DNA from 3 places in the Cytobacillus sp. Hm23 genome. Region 2 is predicted to be linked to each of the others. Evidence: riboswitches for the same ligand, from Rfam matches in the RefSeq annotation. Region 2 holds a riboswitch; each other region holds the start of a gene.
The links. Region 2 has a riboswitch for S-adenosylmethionine ahead of metK (methionine adenosyltransferase). Riboswitches for the same ligand answer to the same signal wherever they lie in the genome.
Positions count from the first base shown of each region.

Region 1: it holds a riboswitch for S-adenosylmethionine, as region 2 does, so the genes downstream of both, ACSVDA_RS02725 (methionine ABC transporter ATP-binding protein) here and metK (methionine adenosyltransferase) in region 2, are expected to answer to the same signal.
Region 3: it holds a riboswitch for S-adenosylmethionine, as region 2 does, so the genes downstream of both, mtnK (S-methyl-5-thioribose kinase) here and metK (methionine adenosyltransferase) in region 2, are expected to answer to the same signal.

Region 1 is NZ_JBPXRQ010000003.1:34,932-38,150, forward strand. It holds gene ACSVDA_RS02720 (methionine ABC transporter permease) at 1-231, opposite strand, end outside; gene ACSVDA_RS02725 (methionine ABC transporter ATP-binding protein) at 224-1,249, opposite strand; SAM riboswitch class I at 1,692-1,800, opposite strand; gene ACSVDA_RS02730 (O-acetylhomoserine aminocarboxypropyltransferase/cysteine synthase family protein) at 1,955-3,219, opposite strand, start outside.
Region 2 is NZ_JBPXRQ010000010.1:123,131-126,349, forward strand. It holds gene ACSVDA_RS08560 (hypothetical protein) at 1-181, shown strand, start outside; gene metK (methionine adenosyltransferase) at 374-1,582, opposite strand; SAM riboswitch class I at 1,747-1,893, opposite strand; gene pckA (phosphoenolpyruvate carboxykinase (ATP)) at 2,129-3,219, shown strand, end outside.
Region 3 is NZ_JBPXRQ010000004.1:115,556-118,774, reverse strand. It holds gene mtnA (S-methyl-5-thioribose-1-phosphate isomerase) at 1-411, opposite strand, end outside; gene mtnK (S-methyl-5-thioribose kinase) at 408-1,607, opposite strand; SAM riboswitch class I at 1,700-1,862, opposite strand; gene ACSVDA_RS04095 (methylthioribulose 1-phosphate dehydratase) at 2,157-2,789, shown strand.

The DNA of each region.
Region 1 (3,219 bases), on a different contig from region 2:
GATTAAAATTATGAATGGTATTGAACGAAAAATGTTTACAAAACTGCTGATGATTGTATTAATCAGCTTATGTTCCAATAGGTTGTCCTTCGATGTTAAAAAAAGTAAGAGCCCTAATATAACACCAAAAACAAATGTTGCAATCACCGATGTTACAGTCATATATAGCGTTTCAAATGTTGCTTCCCACATTTTTTCCCAATTAACATTTACAAATAATTGACTAACCATGCTGTATCACCTCCACTGCCACATGTTTTTCCTTTATATATGTGATCGAGCGGTTTATCTCTTCAGCGGTTCCTGTCATATGAATAAACAATGTGCCGTATGCACCGTGCTGTGTATGCGAGATCTTTCCTTGTATAATATTGATGCCAATTTTAAACTGACGGATTAATTCTGCTATTAAAGGTTGTTCAGCATCATCCCCAACAAACAACAGCTTAATAACTTTGCCTTCAGGGTAGCTTTCTAAAATATGCTCAATTGTTTCTGTCGCTTCTTCTGGTTCTGTAATTTGCTTAACAAACTTCTTAGTTATTGAAGCTTTCGGTTGCTGAAACACCGATAAAACTTCACCTTGTTCAACAATGCTGCCATTTTCCATTACAGCTACACGATGACAGATTTTACGAATCACATGCATTTCATGAGTGATTAACACAATTGTGAGACCTAGCTTTTTATTAATATCCACAAGCAGTTCAAGAATTGAGTCTGTTGTTTGTGGATCAAGTGCTGAAGTTGCTTCATCACATAACAATACCTTCGGGCGATTTGCTAAAGCGCGAGCTATTCCAACACGCTGCTTTTGGCCACCACTTAGTTGTGAAGGATACGCATTTTCTCTTCCCTCCAACCCTACGAGCTTGATTAGCTCATCCACCCTCTTCAAGCGTTCTTTTTTACGAATGCCAGCAATTTCTAATGGAAATGATATATTCTCCCGTACAGTTCTTGACCAAAGCAAATTAAAATGCTGAAAGATCATACTAATTTCTTGTCGTGATTTACGTAATTCATCGCCTTTAATAGAGTTCATATTATAATTATTGATCGTAATCGTTCCTTCTGTTGCTGCTTCAAGCTGGTTTAACAAACGAATGAGTGTACTTTTCCCTGCACCACTGTAACCAATAATGCCAAATATTTCACCCTTAGCAATATTCACATTGACATTATCTACAGCAACTACTTCTCCTTCTTGAGATTGATATATTTTTTTTACCCCAGATAGTTTTATCAAAAGGCTCACCTACTTCCTTAATCATATTATCCGTATATGATTAGTATGTTTTATGTTGCAACCTAAACGATCTGCCAAATTTAGCTCTTCTAGCAGCTAGATAGTCGTTTTATCCATTATCATTGTTTTATCAAAGGCTCTTTTCGTAAAATTTATTTCTATCGTTAACAATTTAGCAACTATAGTTGTTGTTTATTTTCAAAAGATTAGATGGCATGAACTATAGTTGTATATTTGTTTACTTCTTCATACGAACTACAACAATCATTATGAAAACAGCATGTGTAAAAGATAAGATATTACGAATACCAAATGAGTACATGTTTATATTTTTGTACGAACAGCAACATTTAATGCGTAATCAACCTAATAGAATAGCTCAACAACAAAATTAAAAAGCCTTTCCGCACATATGAGCAGAAAGGCTTAATTATATTCCTTTCTCTCATCTATCAAAGCATACGCTTCGTGTGAATTGGCACCATTTCAACTTCACCGTTGATGGTTGCCGGGCTTCATAGGGCACATCCCTCCACCTCTCTTGATAAGAGTATATATCAATGTTTTACTTATTCATTTTTAAAATTACATTTCAAAATTAATCTCTTTTAAAAAGTATAGTTGTGATTCTATCACGCTCATTTATATGTGTCAATGAATATCTTTATGGAATTTACATCCAAAACACATATCAATTCACCCTAATTATTTATTTTGAGTTAGTCCTGTCGCTGTCTCTATTGCTTGCTCTAAGTCTTCTAATAGGTCGTCAATATTCTCAATTCCAACTGACAATCTTATCAAATCTTCTGTTACACCTGAAGATTTTAAGCCCTCGGTACTTAATTGTTGATGTGTTGTACTTGCTGGATGGATAATCAAGCTTTTAGCGTCACCTACGTTTGCTACATGCGACCATAGCTTCACATGATTAATTACTTTAGCGCCTGCTTCTCTCCCTCCTTTAATGCCGAACACAACGATGGACCCACTACCTTTTGGTAAATATTTTTTAGCAAGTTCTTTTGCAGGATGATCTTTATGGTCAGGATACAAAACCCACTCTACAGCAGGGTGTTTCGCTAAATATTCAACGACTTTCCTGGCATTATTAATATGTTCTTTCATCCGTACATGTAATGTTTCTAGGCCAAGGTTAAATTGATAAGCATTAAATGGACTTAATGAAGCACCTAAATCTCTTAATAATTGCACCCTAGCTTTGACGATATATGCACTTTCTCCAAGTGCTTCTGCGTATATAAGATTATTGTAGCTAGGGTCAGGGGTTATAAAGTCTGGGAACTTCTCAGAATTCCAATTGAATTTGCCTCCATCAACGATTATTCCCCCTAAAGTCGTTCCATTTCCTAAAAGCCACTTTGTAGCAGAATGAATGACAATATCAGCACCATAGTCAATCGGTCTACATAGATAAGGAGTAGCAAATGTATTATCAATGATTAGCGGAATTCCAGCTTCGTGAGCTATTGAAGCAATCTTCTCAATATCTAATACGTGTAAGCTTGGATTACCAATTGTTTCAGCAAATATCGCTTTTGTTTTAGAAGAAATGGCCTTTGCAAAATTTTTAGGTTTGGAAGGGTCAACGAAGTGAGTTGTGATACCATATTTCGGCAAAGTATTAGCTAATAGATTATACGTTCCACCATATAAAGTAGATGCTGCAACAATTTCATCATTTGCTCCTGCTAGATTAAGAATCGCAGTCGTTATAGCAGCCATTCCACTTGATAATGCTAACCCACCAATTCCACCTTCTAACAATGCTACTCTTTCCTCCAAAACAGTTACAGTAGGGTTGTGTATTCTTGAGTAAATATATCCTTCTTCTTGGAGTGAGAATAAATTAGCAGCATGGCTCGTATCCTTGAACCTGAATGCATTTGATTGATAGATTGGTACTGCTCTTGCACCTGTCACCGGATCAGCTTCTAATCCTCCATGGA
Region 2 (3,219 bases):
AAAATTCATTAACGAAAATTTTCCTAACCTAGAACTTGAAATTCAGAACTTGTCTTTGTTTCCTTTTGGCAAACGAATAATAGATATTAATGGCTATGAGATATTCGTATACTACTGTCCTTTTGCTGATAGTGTTAAAACGATATTTCCTAATGTGGCAGAAGTTAAGAGTCCATCTTAGTTATTACCTATAAAAAATATTGTCATTCATAGTAAGGGCATATCTCACATACAGAATATGTTGTATGTGGGATATGCCCTAGTTATTTATTAAGGTAATTTTCGTATATTTTGTAGCTATTATCATTAAAATAGAACAGCAATAATGATTCCTTAATATGAAAAGCAACAATCAATGCAAAAACAACCTTTATTAATTACTTCGAGATAATGCTTGTTCTTTTAACACTTCTGCTTTATCAGTACGTTCCCACGTAAGATCAACATCAGTGCGTCCAAAATGACCATATGCTGCTGTTTGCTTATAAATTGGACGTCGTAAGTCAAGCATATTTATAATCCCTGCTGGACGTAAATCAAAATTATTACGAATGAGGTCAACTAACACTTCATCAGCAACCTTACCTGTTTCGAATGTATTAACTGAAATGGATACAGGCTGTGCAACGCCGATTGCATACGCTAACTGAACTTCCAACTTATCAGCTAAGCCAGCTGCCACCAAATTCTTGGCAACATAACGTGCAGCATATGCAGCTGATCGATCAACTTTTGTAGGATCCTTACCAGAGAATGCTCCCCCACCGTGACGGGCATATCCTCCATACGTATCAACAATTATTTTGCGCCCTGTTAATCCAGCGTCTCCTTGTGGGCCACCTATTACAAATCGACCTGTAGGATTTATAAAGTATTTTGTATCAGCATCAATCAATTCTTTAGGAACAACATGGTTTATAACATGCTCCTTAATATTTCGTTGAATTTGTTCTAATGTGATCTCAGGGTGATGTTGAGTAGAAATTACAATCGTATCTATGCGAACAGGTTTATCATTTTCATCATACTCAACAGTTACTTGGGTCTTACCATCAGGTCGTAAGTATGGAAGAATTTCTTCTTTTCTTACCTTTGTTAAGCGTTGTGCTAATTTATGAGCTAATGAGATTGGTAACGGCATTAATTCTTTTGTTTCATTACAAGCATATCCGAACATTAAGCCCTGGTCACCAGCTCCTATCGCATCTATCTCTTCATCTGTCATTGACCCTTCACGAGCTTCAAGTGCTTGATCAACACCCATTGCAATGTCAGGAGACTGCTCATCAATAGATGTTAATACCGCACAGGTTTCTGAATCAAAACCATATTTTGCACGTGTGTAGCCAATGCTCCGTACAGTTTCACGTACGATCTTAGGAATATCAACATACGTCGATGTAGTAATTTCCCCAGCAACCAAGGCCATCCCTGTTGTCACGGTCGTTTCGCATGCAACACGAGCGTTAGGATCATTTGTTAAGATAGCATCAAGAATGGAATCTGATATTTGGTCACAAATTTTATCAGGGTGACCTTCAGTTACAGATTCAGAAGTAAATAAGTGACGTTTTTTTGTCATAGCTTTATCCTCCTTTATGAAGCAACCACTTCATATAGTTATATTTTGAAACGGAACTCATTCCCATATTACTTTCCAAAATTTCAAACTTTTTACTGGAAATAAATAAAACCTCTCCTACAAATCATGAGGAAAGGTTTGACATACTCGATTCACGCCTTTCACTCTTATCGTTCAAGACAAGTGCCTTGCACCAGGTTAGCACCTTATCACATTAAGAACAAAGCAGATTATTTTCTCATAATCTGAAAAATATAGTGATGGTTGCTGGGCTTCATAGGGCCTGTCCCTCCACCAGCTCGGGATAAGAGAGTATCCGTTCAACACAATATATTAACGTAGTAAACAGTTACATGTCAACATAGTTAAGAGCTGAATTGTTCATTAAATTTTCGTTATGTATCTTTTACAAAGAATGGTACGATTATGTTGAATCCAGTATAAAATAATTATAAATAGTATAGACTATTTGAGTTAATGTGTTATACTATTTTTAAGTTATGAATTGTTAACGACATTATTAAAACGTAAAGGAAGGTTTTGATCATGAATTCTGTTAGTGTATCATGCGAATTATCAAGTTTACTAGCTCGTAAAAATACATTACACAATTTATCCGTCCCTACTCTCGTTGAAAGTGTGTTAAATAGAAAAGAAGGCACTTTAACTTCTTCAGGTGCCATACTATCTACAACAGGAAAATATACTGGACGATCACCTAAAGATAAATATATTGTAGATGAACCATCTACAAAAGGTAAAATAGATTGGGGAACAGTAAATCAGCCTATTTCACAGGAATCTTTTGACAATCTATATAATAAAGTACTCGATTATTTAGCTAACAAAGATGAAATTTATGTATTTAATGGGTTCGCAGGTGCTGATAAAAAATATCAACTTCCTATTCAAGTGATTAATGAATATGCATGGCACAATTTATTTGCACATCAGCTATTTATTCGTCCTACTGAGGAGGAATTACAATCGCATATCGCTGACTTCACTGTCATTTCTGCACCAAATTTCAAAGCAGATCCTGCAATTGATGGAACGAGATCGGAAACATTTATTATTATTTCATTTGAAAAACGCACAGTGCTCATAGGTGGAACAGAGTATGCAGGCGAGATGAAAAAATCCATATTTTCTGTTATGAACTATGTTCTCCCTGAAAAAGAGATTTTATCCATGCATTGTTCAGCCAATATTGGTCAAGAAGGAGATGTCGCTTTATTCTTCGGGTTGTCAGGAACGGGTAAAACAACCCTTTCAGCCGATGCGAACAGACGGTTAATAGGGGACGATGAACATGGATGGTCAGCAAATGGAGTGTTTAATATAGAGGGTGGCTGTTACGCCAAGTGTATAAACTTATCCCGAGAGAAAGAACCACAAATTTACGATGCTATTCGATTCGGTTCAGTACTAGAAAATGTCATCGTTGATGATTGCTCAAGAAATCCTGATTATGACAATTCTTCTCTTACAGAAAACACTCGAGCTGCTTACCCTATACAGGCAATCGATAATATCATTTTTCCTAGCATTGCAAGTCATCCTAATACGATCATTTTTTTAACAGCTGATGCCTTCGGTGTTTTACCTCCTATTAGTAAACTATCGAAGGAACAAGC
Region 3 (3,219 bases), on a different contig from region 2:
ACTTTCATCTTCGAGCTGAATTTTGATTGCCTCACCAGTTAATATTGTGATTGCTTCATCAACTGTCGTCGCTTGTTTAATGGAATAAATGAGTCGGTCTAAAGCCCAACTTAGATTAACAGCTGTTGGTCTTGAACTTACTAAATAGTCACGATCTTTCCCAAGCCTAGTTCTGAAATCTACTAGGCTATGTACATGATAGCTTTTAGCAGCTAGCACTAATCCAAAAGCTGCCACGATGCCAATTGCAGGTGCACCTCTAACTTTTAGCGAAGCAATAGCATGATAAACGTCTTCTAGTGTAGTTAAATTTATAAAAACTGTATCAAGTGGGAGCTTTTGTTGGTCTAATATTCTGATGAAATGGTCTTTCCATTCTACCGATAAAGGAAGATTTGAGACTTGCTTCATCTTACAAATCTCCTTTCAGTATGTTGAATAACATCTTGAATTTCTGAAGCATGTGTAAGACTGTGGCGATTTACAATAAGTGTTCTACCGACTTGTAGAGCAGTCGACTTAACTTGAATCTTTCTCTCATGAGGAGTAATGCGATCTAAATCCTCCACATGTGCTAAGCCAATCGTACGGCGGATAATTTCACATCCAGCAAAGCCAATTGCGTCTGCATATGCTTGTGTTAAAATGTGCTCAACGAAACCTTCAACCTCCGCGAAGGACTCAATGCTATGATTTTTCCATAGTTTAACAAAGGTAGTGGTGAAAGTGTCCCATGTACCTTCAATACAATTGTATAAGTAGCTTCTTTCATTATCTTTTCGAGATAAAATTTGTAAAATAAGGTTTGCGAAAAATAAGCCAATATCAAACCCCATAGGTCCACAGAAGGCAAATTCAGTATCAATAATCTTCGTCTCTTCTTCATTAGCAATGATACTTCCAGTGTGCAAATCTCCATGAATAATACCATCACCTTGCGTTAAAAATATTTTTTTTAATTTTGCGACTTCAAGCTTTAAGAAAGAGTCATTCCAAATAGTTTGAATATTTTCTTGTAATTCTTTTTCATAGTTGTTTGTGTCATGATTAAAGAAAGGGTCGGTAAAGATGAGATCCTCTGTTATTCTGCACAGCTCGGGATTGACAAACTGTTTCTGTAGTTGCTTTTTCTTTTCCGGTCCTAAAGCATAATCAGAAGTAAAAAATAATGTTGTTGCTAAAAAAGTACCGATATGGGTTGAGAGAGATGGATATAATTTTTTATTGATGACCCCTTTTCTCACGATGTCTAGATGAGATAAATCTTCCATCACAGTAACTGCCAACTTGTCATCGGTATAGTAAACCTTTGGAATATGCTCAGGACAATAGCTTGCAAAGGTAAGTAGCGCATGGCTTTCAATTGTTGCGCGCTTTAGTGTAAGCGGCCAGCTTTCACCAATAACTTTTGCATAGGGTAATGCCTGCTTTATTATGATTCCTTTGTTGTTACGCTCATCGACTATTCGAAAGACAAGGTTTAAGTTTCCATCTCCAATTTCTTTACATGTTAACAATGATTGCTCTTGAAAAAGTGTTAACCTTTGGGCTAAAGAAATTGCACTTGTTTCCGTTAGCGGTTGATAAGTACTTTGATTTGAACTCATAAATACCTCCAAAAAAGCGTTATTTTGTAAATGTTAACTAGAAAAAGCCTCTTTCTTATTAAACGAAAGAGGCTTGAAGAACGAACTTCTACCCCTTATCTTTCAGAAAGTCTTGCTTTCTGTTGGAATTAGCACCGTGCCTTTGAAGAACTTAGAAGTTCTGGCGTTAGCTTACACGCCCCATCCTCATGATGGTATTACGGTCGGTTGCTGGGCTTCATAGGGCCAAATCCCTCAGCCAACTCTTGATAAGAGACTAACTTATAAAATTTACGTGTGTGATTACGATCCATAAATTTGTTTGTATGAAAAGTATCATAACAATACGTGATTTTCTTTGTCAATAACTTTTTCAAATGTTTAAAATATATATGAAACTTAAGTGTAGTTTTAATAAATTGAATTATATTTAAAATTGAACATTTAATTGTCACTAATTGTTAAAGTATTAAACGATGCTATGAGCAGGATTTTACAATAAATAACACGAATGATATGAATGAGAAAAAGAAGTCATAATTTAAATGATAAATATTTCGAGGTGATAAAATGACCGTTTTTCAAGAAAAATGGGATGAATTAGCTAGCTTAAAGGATGAATTAGGTTCGAGAGATTGGTTTTATGCAACGAGTGGCAATCTCTCAATCAAAGCAAGTGATTCACCGTTAACATTTCTCATTTCGGTAAGTGGAAAGGACAAACGGCAGCGTACAAAGGATGATTTTTTATTAGTAGATGAACAAGGACACCCTACGAGTAGTACCAAATTACATCCTTCGGCAGAAACTCCACTTCATCTCACAGTGTATAAACAATCAAATGCAGTCTGTTGTATACACATCCATACGGTAGATAATAATGTTATATCAGAACTATATGGAGATCAAGGACAAGTGAGTTTTCATGGGCAAGAAATGATCAAAGCATTCGATGAATGGGAAGAAGATGCAGAAATTACAATACCGATTATAAGAAATTATGCATATATCCAGTTGTTAGCAGATTCATTTAGTACTTACGTTACATCTGACAAAGGTGCTGTACTCATAAGAAATCATGGTATTACTGTGTGGGGAAGAAGCGTATTTGAAGCAAAAAAATTACTAGAAGCCTACGAATTTTTGTTTAGTTACCATCTAAAACTACTGCAATTAAAAAGAGATGTAAAAATATTATCATAAGTATATTAAATTTGTTGAAACCTTTCACGTATATGTTCGTATAGATAGTAAAGGCTATTTTCATAAACTTTGTTGTTATAGTTCCTATACTAGAAGAGAAAGATGGTTTTACTCAAATGTAAACCTTTTATAAAGGCTTTGTAAACTTTACTGTTATTGATAACAAATTAGTACCAATAAAAAAGTGTTTTTATATGTTAGGCATCATTGTTCTGAAGAAATGATGTTTAAATTTATTCGTACGAAAAAACAACTATCTTTGCGAAAACATCCGTAGTAAAAGATTTAATGGAAGGTTTTTATCTTACAATTTGCTAGTTTTTTCTTTAAAAGATGTGTTTTATATGTTGTGTTTCTTGTCGTAATTTAGACTATCATATATAATAATTGCATTAGCATATATGCATGTTCAAAATACAGGACAAAAAAG